DNA from 3 places in the Pseudomonas sp. NFX1 genome. Region 3 is predicted to be linked to each of the others. Evidence: riboswitches for the same ligand, from Rfam matches in the RefSeq annotation. Region 3 holds a riboswitch; each other region holds the start of a gene.

What was found. Region 3 has a riboswitch for cobalamin ahead of cobW (cobalamin biosynthesis protein CobW). Riboswitches for the same ligand answer to the same signal wherever they lie in the genome.
Region 1: it holds a riboswitch for cobalamin, as region 3 does, so the genes downstream of both, DJ563_RS09720 (TonB-dependent receptor) here and cobW (cobalamin biosynthesis protein CobW) in region 3, are expected to answer to the same signal.
Region 2: it holds a riboswitch for cobalamin, as region 3 does, so the genes downstream of both, DJ563_RS03640 (ABC transporter substrate-binding protein) here and cobW (cobalamin biosynthesis protein CobW) in region 3, are expected to answer to the same signal.

Annotation. Positions count from the first base shown of each region.
Region 1 is NZ_CP169366.1:2,228,692-2,232,718, forward strand. Features, by position in the region: gene DJ563_RS09720 (TonB-dependent receptor) at 1-1,898, opposite strand, end outside; cobalamin riboswitch at 2,007-2,213, opposite strand; gene DJ563_RS09725 (cation:proton antiporter) at 2,339-3,685, shown strand; gene DJ563_RS09730 (DUF3618 domain-containing protein) at 3,733-4,027, opposite strand, start outside.
Region 2 is NZ_CP169366.1:823,100-827,126, forward strand. Features, by position in the region: gene DJ563_RS03635 (FecCD family ABC transporter permease) at 1-676, opposite strand, end outside; gene DJ563_RS03640 (ABC transporter substrate-binding protein) at 676-1,686, opposite strand; cobalamin riboswitch at 1,814-2,006, opposite strand; gene DJ563_RS03645 (DUF1624 domain-containing protein) at 2,035-3,201, opposite strand; gene DJ563_RS03650 (outer membrane beta-barrel protein) at 3,462-4,027, shown strand, end outside.
Region 3 is NZ_CP169366.1:1,815,149-1,819,175, forward strand. Features, by position in the region: gene cobN (cobaltochelatase subunit CobN) at 1-1,185, opposite strand, end outside; gene cobW (cobalamin biosynthesis protein CobW) at 1,189-2,256, opposite strand; cobalamin riboswitch at 2,356-2,568, opposite strand; gene DJ563_RS07845 (glyoxalase superfamily protein) at 2,680-3,057, shown strand; gene DJ563_RS07850 (hypothetical protein) at 3,054-3,413, shown strand; gene DJ563_RS07855 (ATP-binding cassette domain-containing protein) at 3,583-4,027, shown strand, end outside.

The DNA of each region.
Region 1 (4,027 bases), 410 kb from region 3:
GCACTGAAGCGTTGGCCGAAGTCCTTGCTCAACCACAGGTTGGCGGAACGGCGTGGCACCTCGGTGGGCTGGTTGCCGGAATAGTCGTCGGTACCATTGGTAAATTCGTCATACTCTGCCCGCACCCAGGCGGCGTTGGCGGACAGCTGCACGTCGTAGGGCAGGCGCAGTTCGAGGGTGGCTTCGATACCGTCCGACGACTGCTGGCCGACCTGCTGTTGCAGCGTCGGGTTGAGCGGGTCGGTGCTCAGCAGCTTTTTCTTGACGATGTGGTACGCCGCCAAGGTCCACTCCCCTCGCCCCTCGGGCAGCATCTGCTTGATGCCCACTTCGGTTTGCTTGGCGGTGCTCAGGTCCCACTGCTGCTGAGCGGCGTCGAGGGTCAGCAGGTCGCTTACGCCTTCGGTACTGGTGGCGTACTGGCCGTAGACCGACAGGTCTTCGGTAACCGCGAACACCAGCCCGGCGCGCCAGTTGTTGCCGGACAAGCTGCGGTCGGTGCGGGTATCGGTATCCAGGTCGTCGCTGTGCAAGTGCACCTGGTCGCGGCGCACACCGGTGATCAGCGACAGGCGCTCGGTCAACTGCGTGCGGTTCTCGGCGAACAGCGAAAACTGCTTGGCCTGGTTGGCTTCGCGCGAGCGGAAGGGGTCGTTGCTGATGTATTCGCCGCCCCCCGAACCCGACAACGGCACCGTATCGGTCAGGGTGTTGCCGAAGTCGTGTTTGCGCACGAAGCGGATCGTGTTGTAGTCGGCGCCCACCACGGTCTGGCTGTCCAGGCCGAACAGCGAGTGTTGCAAGGTGAACGACTGGCGGTCACCGAGCTGTTCCTGGGTCTGCTTGATGCTGATGAAGCTGCTGCGGCGCACCTGGTCACCTGGCAACCAGGTGTAGGTCTCGGCGTTGCGCCAGCGACGCTGGGCCTTGAGGAAGTACAACTGGTTGCTGGCGGTCAGGTTGTCGTTGATCACCCAGTCGGTCACCAGGCGCGTGGACTGGTCGTTGTAATGCAGCTCGGCGTTGTCGACGTTGTAATTGTGATCGCGCAGCGACTCGCGGTAGTGCCCACCCACCAACGGCGTACCCATGTATTGCTGCGGGTTCTGGTCACCGTAGTCGTGGCTGAGGGTGAAGCTCAGCTCATCACTGGGCTGCCAGCGCAGCGAGCCGCTGATGGCGAGGCTCTGCGAGTCGCCGCGGTCGACCCAGCCGTTGCTGGCCTGTTTGTTCAGGTTCAGGCGATAGCTCAAGGTATCGGTCAGCGAACCACCGCTGTCCAGGGCCATCTGCCGGCGGTCATCCGAGCCGTAGCCCAGGCGCAGGTGGTTGCGGATTTCACCCTCGAACGGCTTCTTCGGCACCACGTTGATCACCGCGCCGGTGGCGCCCTCCCCGTACAGCACCGATGCCGGGCCGCGCAGCACATCGATGCGCTCTACCGACCAGGTGTCCACCGGGAAGGTCACCGTGCCGGCGCCTACGTACAGCCGGGTGCCGTCGTACAGCTGCATGGTCGAACTGTGCCCGGTAAAGCCACGGGCCGACAGCGCCGTGCCGCCGTTGCCGGGGGTGCCGATGAAGGTGATGCCGGGCGAACGGGTAACCGCGTCCTGAACCGTTGCGTTGTTGCGCTTGAGGATTTGCTCGGCACTGATGCTGGTCACGCTGGCGGGTGTTTCCAGCGGCGTCAGGCCAAGCCGCGAGCCACTGGTGCCTGGGGTATGCAGGTCGGGCTGCGGGTTGCGCTCGGCCGTGCCGGTAATGTCCGTGGCCGGCAGCGCCAGGGCGTTGTCCGCCTCGGCGGCGTGGGCTGCAACGCTAAGGAAAACACAGGGCACCAGGCTTGCATGCAGCAGCGGGCCTGGCAAAGAACTGAACAGCGAATAACGGGACATGTCGTTCCACTTGAAGCAGGAATGAAAGAATCCCGGGGGAACAACGCAAAGGGGCATCGCAGGCGCGCACGCCTACGGAAACCGGCCTGCGCCCGCCCACCGCGGGTTTGCCAAACGATGCTTCAGGCCGGTCTCCGGGCTCGCGAGGGGCATGAAGCATTCACCTTCCCATGCCGTGGCACAGTGGTGTGTTGAATGCTTCGCTCGCATACCGTTGCGGGGGCAGCGCCGGACTGATCATCGCTCGATGACGAACCGGCTTCCCGTTTCACCCCATGCACGGCGGCAGGGGGCACCTGAAACAGGCGCGCAGATGACCATCAAAATGCCGCTACGTCAACCGCCCTGTACAGCGCAAAGGCGCTGCTACGCGACAGCAACGGCTAGACTGACTGTCTGTACCCGCGTCACAACCCGACTCGCTGGAGGCACCTGCGCACATGAGTTTCATTGTCTGGGTGGCCATGCTCGGCGCCGTCTTGCTGCTGCTGGCGCTGACTTCCTCTTACCTGCGCTGGATCCCTGTCACCACCTCGGTGGTGTGCCTGGGGCTGGGCGTAGGCCTTGGCCCGGGCGGCCTCGGGCTGCTGCAACTCGACCTGCCCCAGGCCAGCGGCTGGATGGAGCACCTGACCGAGGTCGCTGTGTTGTTTTCCCTGTTCGTCAGCGGCCTCAAGCTGCGCCTGCCGCTGAGCAGCCGCAGTTGGCGGGTGGCCTTCTTCCTGGCCGGGCCCGTGATGCTGGCCTGCATCGCGGGGGTCAGTCTGGTGCTGCACTACGGCCTGCACCTGGGCTGGGGGGTGTCGGTGCTGATTGGCGCCATCCTGGCCCCGACCGACCCGGTGCTGGCCACGCTGGTACAGGTCAACGACGCGCAGGACTACGACCGGGTGCGCTTCAGCCTGTCGGGCGAAGCGGGGCTCAACGATGGCATCGCCTTTCCGTTCGTGATCCTCGGCCTGCTGCTGGTGCAGGGCGCCGAAGGCAGCCAGTGGCTTACCGACTGGCTGTTGCAGGACGTGCTGTGGGCGGTACCCGCAGGCTTGCTCAGTGGCTACTGGATGGGGCGCGGCCTTGGGCACTTGAGCCTGTACCTGCGCACCCAGCATGCCGACAGCACGCTTTCGCCCAACGACTACCTGGCACTGGCGCTGATTGCCATGGCTTATGTGGTCGCCGACCTGATCCATGGCTATGGCTTTCTCGCGGTATTCGCGGCGGGGCTCGGCCTGCGACAGGCCGAGGTGCACACCAGCCCCACCCCGCAAGCGCCCGCCGAGCACCTTGTACAGCCCGTCGTCGGTCACCAGCATGTCGCCCCGGAGCATGCGGTGAAAGGGGATATCGCCGCACTGGAAGACACACAGGTCGCAGCGGGCATCATGCTCGGCGACATGCTCTCGTTCGGCGGGCTGGTGGAGCGGGCGATGGAGGTCTTTCTGGTGACGTTGCTCGGGGTCGTGTTGATCGAGCACTGGGACTGGCGAGCCCTGGTCGTCGGCGCGGCGCTGTTCGTGATCATTCGGCCACTGAGCACGCTGCTGATCCCCGGGCACGGCCTGCTGGACCTGCGCCAGCGCGGCCTGCTTGGCTGGTTCGGCATACGCGGTATCGGTAGCCTCTACTACCTGTTCTACGCGCTCAATCACGACATGCTGCCCAGCGTCGCCACTTCGAGTACCAACCTCACGTTGTCGGTGGTGGCGCTGAGCATCGTGGTGCATGGGCTAAGCGTCCAACCCCTGCTGGCGCGTTACGAAGCCGGCCGCAAACGCCGCGGCCAATAATCCCCCAGGGGGGGCGTCGCCCGCTGGCAGCGACGCCCCCGGAGGTTTCAGGACGGGAAGCCCAACCCCGAAGACAAGTCAGTGTCCGCCGTTCGATGCGTGCCCGTGGGCGCCTCTTTCGCGGTGGCTTCCCTTACCGACTCTTTTACCGCCTCCTTGGCTTGCTCACCCTTGGCCTTCAGCGTGTCGGTCAAGCGGTCACTGCTGGCGCCCATCAGCTCGTCCTCTTTACGGGTGCCGGGCAGTGCCGCACCCAAGGCTGCACCCAAGGCTATGCCCAGCGCGGCCAGTACCAAGGGCTGCTCCTTGAGCAACTGATCGAACTGGCCCTTCAGCGCCGTG
Region 2 (4,027 bases), 990 kb from region 3:
AGGTGAAGGCATCCAGTGCGCGGCGATGCCACAGGCACACCACCAGCCCGAACAGCGCCACCGGCAATGCCAGCCACACCGACGGCCAGCGCACGCCGCTGAGGTTGCCCAGCAGCCAGAACAGAATGCCGCGTGCCTGTTCGGCGGTGGCCGACTTGGTGATGAGAAAGGCGGTAAGGGCGGTGAACAGCTGCGAGCCGGCAATGCCGGCAAGGATCACCTGAGCATTGTTGTTGCTTGGCCCGGCAGCGCGGGCCAGCACCAGCACCAGCGCGAACGCCGCCAGCGCGCCGATGAAGGCACCGCCAGACATGCTCAGGGCCACGCTGCCCAGCCCCAGCAGGCCGACCAGCACCGCGCCGGTCGAGGCGCCAGCGGACAACCCCAGCAGGTAGGGTTCGGCCAGCGGGTTGCGCAGCAGCGCCTGCAGGATCACCCCGCACGTGGCCAGCCCGGCGCCGCAGGCGGCTGCCACCAGGGTGCGGGTCAGGCGGTAGTTCCAGACGATCCCGGCGTCGATCGGGTCGACCGGGTAACCGGCCTGCCACAGGTGATTGGCCAGCACCTGGTAGACCACGCTAGGCGCCAGGTCGCTCTCGCCGATCGCGGTACCGGCCAGCAGCGCGGCGCACAGGGCTGCCAAGGCCAGGACGCTGTAAGGCAACAAGCGGCTCATCACTGTGCCGCTTTACCGCTGGCGAACGCCGCAGACAGGGTCTGCAAGCCTCGGAACAGGCGGATGCCGGCCTGCATGGCGTCGGCGTCGAGGACGATGATGCGGTCGTGCTTCACCGCGTCCATGTTGCGGGTTACCGGGTCGTTGCGCAGGAATTCGAGTTTTTTCTGGTAGTCGTCTGCCGGGAAGCGGCGGCGGTCCATGCGGGCGATGATCAGCCAGGTCGGGTTGGCCTTGGCCAGGGTTTCCCAGCCCACGGTCGGCCATTCTTCGGTGGACTCGACCACGTTGCGTACGCCCAGGGTGCGCAGCATGAAGTCGGCGACGCCTTGGCGGCCAGCCACATAGGGGTCGATATCCAGGTCGGCGCTGGAGAACCAGAACAGCGCCGAGGTGTTGGACAGGTCCTTGCCGGCCAGTTGCGCCTTGGCGCTGTCCAGGCGGCCCATGAGGTCGGCGTTCAGCGCCGCACCGCGGTCCTGCACGTCGAAGATCTCGGCCAGCTGGCTGACGCTTTTATAGATGCTGTCGACCTGGAATGCCTGCAGGCGGGTGCCATCGGCACCCACCAGGTTGTCCTTGCCTTCGCAGTCCGACGGCAACAGGTAGGTCGGGATCTTCAACTCGTCGAACTGTTCACGGGTACCCACCACGCCTTGTGCGCCGACCATCCACTCGAATTGCACTGCCACCAACTGCGGACGCTTGCCTACCACAGCCTCGAAGCTCGGGTCGTTGTCGGCCAGGCGCTCGACCCTGTCGTTCATGGCCTTGAACTCGGGCAGCACGTTGTTGAACCACAGCGACGTGCCCGCCAGCGTGTGGCCCAGGCCCAGTGCATAGAGGATTTCGGTGCCGGCCTGGCCGATGGTGACCGCACGCTCGGGGGCGTGGGCGAAGGTCTGTGGCATGCCGCAGTTGTCGACCGTGAGCGGGTAGTGGGTGGCAGCGGCCTGGGCCAGGCCGGTGAGGCCGAGGCCAGCGATCAGGGCGGCAATACGGGGCAGCATGGTGGGCGATCTCCTATCGAATGGTTCACGGCATGAACGCACGGACAGGCATCGCCGATGCCCCTTGCGCAGGGCAGGGGGCAGCACCCGCAAACGGGTGGAGATGGCCATCCCGGACACCCCGCCGGTTGGTGGATTTTCGCCGGCAGGTCTCCTGACTGGTGCGTCATGGCCCGGCTCCAGCCTTCCCGGATTGATCCAGTGGCATCGATGGAGCAGGCTCGGCACCTACAGTTGCGGGGGCAGTTCCGTTTGGCCCGGTGACGGGCCTGGGATTCCCTATTGATTCCGTGGTGGAAACCGGCGGCCCGCATGGTAGACCATCAGGCAGCCGGGTGAAAACGCTTTTCAGAAGTACTTCAGCAAGGTGATGTCACGCCGCCGTGCCTTCAAACGGGCGAACCCGCGTACCGGCAGGTACAGCGACACGGCCAGCAACGCGGCACTCAGCCACACCGCGGTGATGCCGTCGAAGCCGAAATAATCACCCTGGTTGTGGCCGAACAGGGCGACGCAGGCCAGGTACAACAGCTTCAGCACATACAGGTGCAGCAGGTAGAAAAACATCGGTGCTGCGCCGTACACCGCAAGGGCGCTGATCCAGCGCGCCTGGCCGACGCGCTCGAAGCCGCGCAACAGCAGCAGGCCGCAGCCTAGCGTGAGGGCGAGGAACAGCAAGCTGGGCGGGTACTTGGTGATGTTGAAGAAGCTCATCAGCGTCTGCGTCAACGTCGGGTACCCGCTCCAGGGCGCTTCGCCATAGCCGTTGAGCATGCGCAGCACGATAAAGCCGAGCAGCGCGATCGCCCCGGCCAGCAACAGCCGGTGTTGGCGTTGACCTGCGTCGCTGTTGCGGGCGAACCAGGGGCCGAGGCCGTAGCCCAGGGCGATCACGCCGATCCAGGGCAGCACGGGGTACGAGGTGCGCAGGCGCAGGTTGTCGGAAAACGCCAGCCAGCCGCGGTCATGCAGGATCGCCCACGGCACGTGCATGGCCGATTCTGCGCCGAAGTGCAGGTGGTCGAGCAGGTTGTGGCCGCCGACGATGATTGCACCCAGGGCGATCAGCGCAGCACGTGGCAACCACACCAGCAGCGACAGCGCGATCATGCTCACGCCGATGGCCCAGATCACTTGCAGGTAGACCACGCTGGGGGGCAGCTGGAAGGTCCAGGCGAAGTTGACCAAGGTGAACTCCAGCACCACCAGAAACAGCCCGCGCTTGAACAGGAAGGCGCAGACGTCGCTGCGGCCCTGATACTTCTCGCCATACAACCAGGCCGACAAGCCAGTCAGCAGGACGAACACCGGCGCACACAGGTGGGCCAGGGTGCGGCTGAAGAACAGCGATGGGTCGGTGGCGTCGATGGCCATCGGGTCGCTGACCTGGCTATGCAGGAAAAAGGTCTCGCGGACGTGGTCCAGGAGCATGAACAGGATCACCAGGCCACGCAGGGCATCGATGCTCTGCAGGCGCTGGGTGAGGAGAGTGGGGGTTGCGCTGGCGCTGGTCATGAGGGGTCGCTGGTAGGAATGGAGTGTTGTTATGAAATGTTATCTTATATCTTTATTCGGGTTTCCGGCAATGACGGTTTAGGTTGAATTCAGCCGTGCACCCCACCAACTACCTTGCGCGTCAATTTCTGGCGCCCCAGAAATACCCTTTAAAAACATCACATTGCGCGTTCTAACTGATTTCTTTTCGAACTTTCTCGACAGCGTGTGTCTCGAACCGATCGTTCATCATTTATTCACAAGTCATGGAGACTCCACGCATGTCCGCTCGTCATCTGCTGCGTCACACCTGCCTGCTCGCCTTGATCGCATCGCCCCTGGCGGCCACCGCCGCGCCCAGTACCGACCCCCTGTTCACCTTCGGCCTGCTGGGTGCCTACGACAAATTCAAGTTCGAAGGGGGAAGCGAAACCGACAAGGAGCACCTGGGCCAGGGCGGTGTGTTCGCTACCTTCGGCAACAAGATGACCGCCGAATCCGGCTTCATCTATCAGGTCGGCGCCGAGGCCAAGTACGGCAAGAAGAACGACAACAAACTCAAGGAAGCCCAGGCCGATCTCGACCTCGGCTGGCGTGCGGCGCTGGATGCCCGCAACTTCGTCGACGTGACCGTGGGCGGTGGTTACAGCTGGTCGCGCTTCGAGCCCGAAATCAACGACCTGGATACCAAACTCACGGTCAAATCGCCCTTCGCCAAGGCCGCGCTGGGCTACAACCACCAGTTCGACGCCTCGACCCTGCGAGTGGAAGTGGGGGCACGGCATACCCTCGATGGCCGGGCGCGCCTGAAGGTGGATGATTTTGGCAGTGACAGCGTGGACCTCAA
Region 3 (4,027 bases):
GTTGCCGATGCGGCCGTCGCGGGTCGGGTAGTTGGCCAGCACCAGGGCCACGCGCTTCTGGCCATTGGGCAAGCGGGCCAGCGCTACCCAGCGCCGGGCCAGTTCAGCGACGAAGTCCATGCGCTCGGGATGGGCGCGGTAGCAGACCACGTCGGACTGGCTGCGCTCGCTGCGCCAGGCCATGTCCTTGAAGCTGACCGGGCGCGTGATGATGCGCCCGTCCAGCTCCGGCAAGGCAATGTGCATGGCCAGGTCGCGCGCGCCCAGGCCTTGCTCGCTGGTTTCCCAGGTGGGTTGGTTGTCTTGCGCGCAAATAGCCTGCAGTACCGGGATATCGCGGCGGAACGGGCGCAGGTTGGGGCGCTCAGGGCTGGACAAGGCAAACCCCGTGGTATTGATCAACACCTCGGCACCGACCTCGTCCAGCCAGGCTTCGACCTGTTCCAGGCAGGCGATTTCCTTGAGGCTGGCGACGGCGATCGGCAAAGGGTTGACCCCGGCCGCCAGCAAGCGCTCGCAGAATACGTCGATGAATGCGGTATTGGCCGCCTGCAGGTGAGAGCGGTAGAACAGCAGCGGTGCCACCGGGTGTTCCGGGTGCCACTGCGCATACCAGTCTTCAAGCGCTGCACTGCCCTTGGCCGGGTGGTACACCGAGGTGCGCGGCAAGGGCTGCGGCTCGTCCCAGCCATAATCGCGGCCCAGCCACTGGTTGGCCAGGCAGTTGAAGAGGTTGATGGCGTTGGCCTTGCCGCCCTGGCGCAGGTAGTGCCAGAGGCGCTCGGCCTGCTCGCCGGTCACCGTGCCCAGGCCGGTCAGCTCCGGGTCCGGGCGGTCGTCGCCCGGCACCAGGATCAGTTGCACGCCCTGGGCCGCCAGTGCGACCAGTTGCTCTACGCCATAGCGCCAGTAGCCAACGCCACCGTGCAGCGACACGAGGATGACCTTGGCATGGCGCAGCACCTGGTCGACATACAGGTCGACCGAGGCATGGTTCTGCACCTGCATCGGGTTGGCCAGGCGCAAACTGGGGAAGTCGTCAGGCAATTGCTCGGCCGTGTCGGCGAGCAATGCCAGGTGTGAATCACCGCTGCAGAGGATCACCAGATCGGCGGGGCTCTGGCCGAGGTCGGCGATGCTGTCATCCGGCACGAAGCCGCCGGGCTGGGTCCGCAGCAGGTGCATGGGTCAGGCGCCCAGTGCTTGGCGCAGACGCGCTTCGAGTTGCGCAGCGTCAAGCTCTTGACCGATCAGTACCAAGCGCGTGATACGCGGCTCGTCGGCGCGCCAAGCGCGGTCGAAGTGCTTGTCGAAACGGGTACCCACGCCCTGCACCAGCAGGCGCATTGGCTTGCCCGGGATGGCGGCAAAGCCTTTGGCGCGGAGAATGCCGAACTCGACCACCAGTTGGGTCAGGGCATCGAGCAACAGGCTTTCGTCAGCCTCGGGCAGGTCGATGGAGATAGAATCAAAGGCGTCGTGGTCATGATCGTCGTGGTCGTCGCCATCGTGGTGCGAATCATGGTGAGTACGGCGGCCATCGATGTGCGCCTCGGACTCGGCGCCCACCCCCAGCAGCACTTCCAGCGGCAGGCGACCGCTGCTGGCCTCGACCACCTTGACGGCGGGCGGCAGCTCTTCAGCCACTTCGGCACGGACCTTGGCCAGGCCTTCGGCGTCGATCAGGTCGGCCTTGTTCAGCACCACCAGGTCGGCACTGGCCAACTGGTCGGCGAACAGTTCGTGCAGCGGCGACTCGTGGTCCAGGTTAGGGTCGAGTTTGCGCTGTGCATCCACCTGGTCCGGGTAGGCGGCAAAGGTACCGGCCGCCACGGCCGGGCTGTCGACCACGGTGATCACCGCGTCGACGGTGCAGGCGTTGCGGATTTCCGGCCACTGGAAGGCCTGTACCAACGGCTTGGGCAAAGCCAGGCCACTGGTTTCGATGAGGATGTGGTCGAGGTCACCACGGCGCGCGACCAATTCGCGCATTACCGGGAAGAATTCTTCCTGTACGGTACAGCACAGGCAGCCATTGGCCAGTTCGTAAACGCGGCCGCTGGCTTCTTCTTCGGTGCAGCCGATGCTGCACTGCTTGAGAATTTCGCCGTCGATGCCCAGCTCGCCGAATTCGTTGACGATCACCGCGATACGGCGGCCCTGGGCGTTGTCGAGCATATGGCGCAGCAAGGTGGTCTTGCCCGAGCCGAGGAAGCCGGTAACGATGGTGACGGGGAGTTTGGCCAGTGTTTTCATGTCGCGGTGCCCTTGGCAGATGGCGCGGGCATGCAGGACGACAGCCACGGGCCAGGTCGGCCGGGCTTGTTCGCCACCGGATCACCCCGCCCGGTTGAAAGTCGAAAGCGCTTCGAGGCAGGTCTCCTGGCTCGCACCATGCCTGCTGCTCGGTAAAGAGCAAGGCGGGCCGGATGACGCCTTCCCGCGCGCTTGCGCAGTGGCTGTGTCGATCCTTTGTCGGTGCTTACAGTTGCGGGGGCAGCCGCGGCATGTACCGCGTTCCCGTCTTAGCTTCGGCCTGGCCGAAGAACCTCGAACAGGCAAGGCTACGCAGTGGCCGGCAGGTGGTCAACCATTGCCGTCGGCCCGGCAGCCAGAGACGCGCAGGCGACCGCCTAACTGCGCTACAGTGGCACCTTTGCCAACGGTCAAGGACGCCTTATGCCGCTCGCCGCCGCCATCCCGGTACTGCGTATTTTTTCGGTCGACAAGGCCAAAGAGTTCTACCTCGATTTTCTCGGTTTCAGCCTCGACTGGGAGCACCGCTTCAGCCCGGACTTGCCCCTGTACGCGCAAATTCATCGCGACGGGCTGATACTGCACCTGACCGAGCACCATGGAGACGCTACCCCTGGTTCAACCGTATTTGCCCGTATTGACGACCTGCGCGCCCTCGAAGGCGAACTGCAGGCCAAACGCTACGGCTACGCCCGCCCTGAGGCCGAAAGGCTGGACTGGGGCCTGCAGATGCAGGTGTACGACCCGTTCGGCAACCGCCTGCGTTTTTGCCAGCAAATAGATAATGAGGCCGCCCAATGAAGGCTATGGGTAAGCGCGAGGTGGCACGCGTGGAGCGTGAACTGGTAGTTTGCCTGACGGAGGCCTGCGAAACGGCCAAGGCAGAAATCGTCGGGTTCACCTGGCTCACCCACCGCCTCGACCCCGACAACTTTCCCGCAAGCTTGCGCATCACCTGGGTTTTCCAGCGCGAGGCAGACAAAGCTGCAGCGCTGGCTGGGGTGGCCAAGGCGCGCATGCTGGCGCTGACCTGTCAGGCGCTGGATGAAGTAGGGATACGCTTGGATCATCCGGCCTGGCATGTGCGTTTTGACAGTGAAGAGGCCTGTAGCCGCAGCCACAACGGTGACTGGAACAAGCGCCTGCAAGTGCACTGAGGCCTATCGGCGGACGGCGCTTTACCTGCCTTCACCGGTTCGATACGATCCGTCTTCCATTCCTGCGAGGTGTTCGTCCAATGCGCCATTGATGCCGCCGTCTTTTCGACGGCCAGCCTTCAGCCTCCGGTTTGCTCCGGAGATGTCGCGGCATTGAGTGGAGTTGTGCATGACGAATACGTCGATCCTGACGCTGGATAGCGTCTCCTTGGCTTTGCCTGATGGCAGGCTGCTGTTTTCCAATCTCAACGAATCGTTCGATCAGCGCCGTACGGGGCTGGTTGGGCGCAATGGCGTGGGTAAAAGCCTGCTCGGACAGTTACTGGCAGGTCAGCGCGAACCCACAAGCGGGCGCTGCCTTCGCCAGGGTCGCATTCACCACCTGCATCAACAGGTCATCCAGCAAAGCGCCACGGTAGCCGACCTTGCCCAGGCAGGCACGGTGATCGCGGCGTTGAAGCGTATTGAACAAGGCAGCGTCGACCCCGTCGATTACGACACGGTGGGTGAACGCTGGGATATTCGCGAGCAACTCCAGGTGCACCTTGACCGACAGGGCCTTGGCCAACTCGACTGGCGCCAACCTGCCCGCAGCCTCAGCGGTGGCCAGGCCA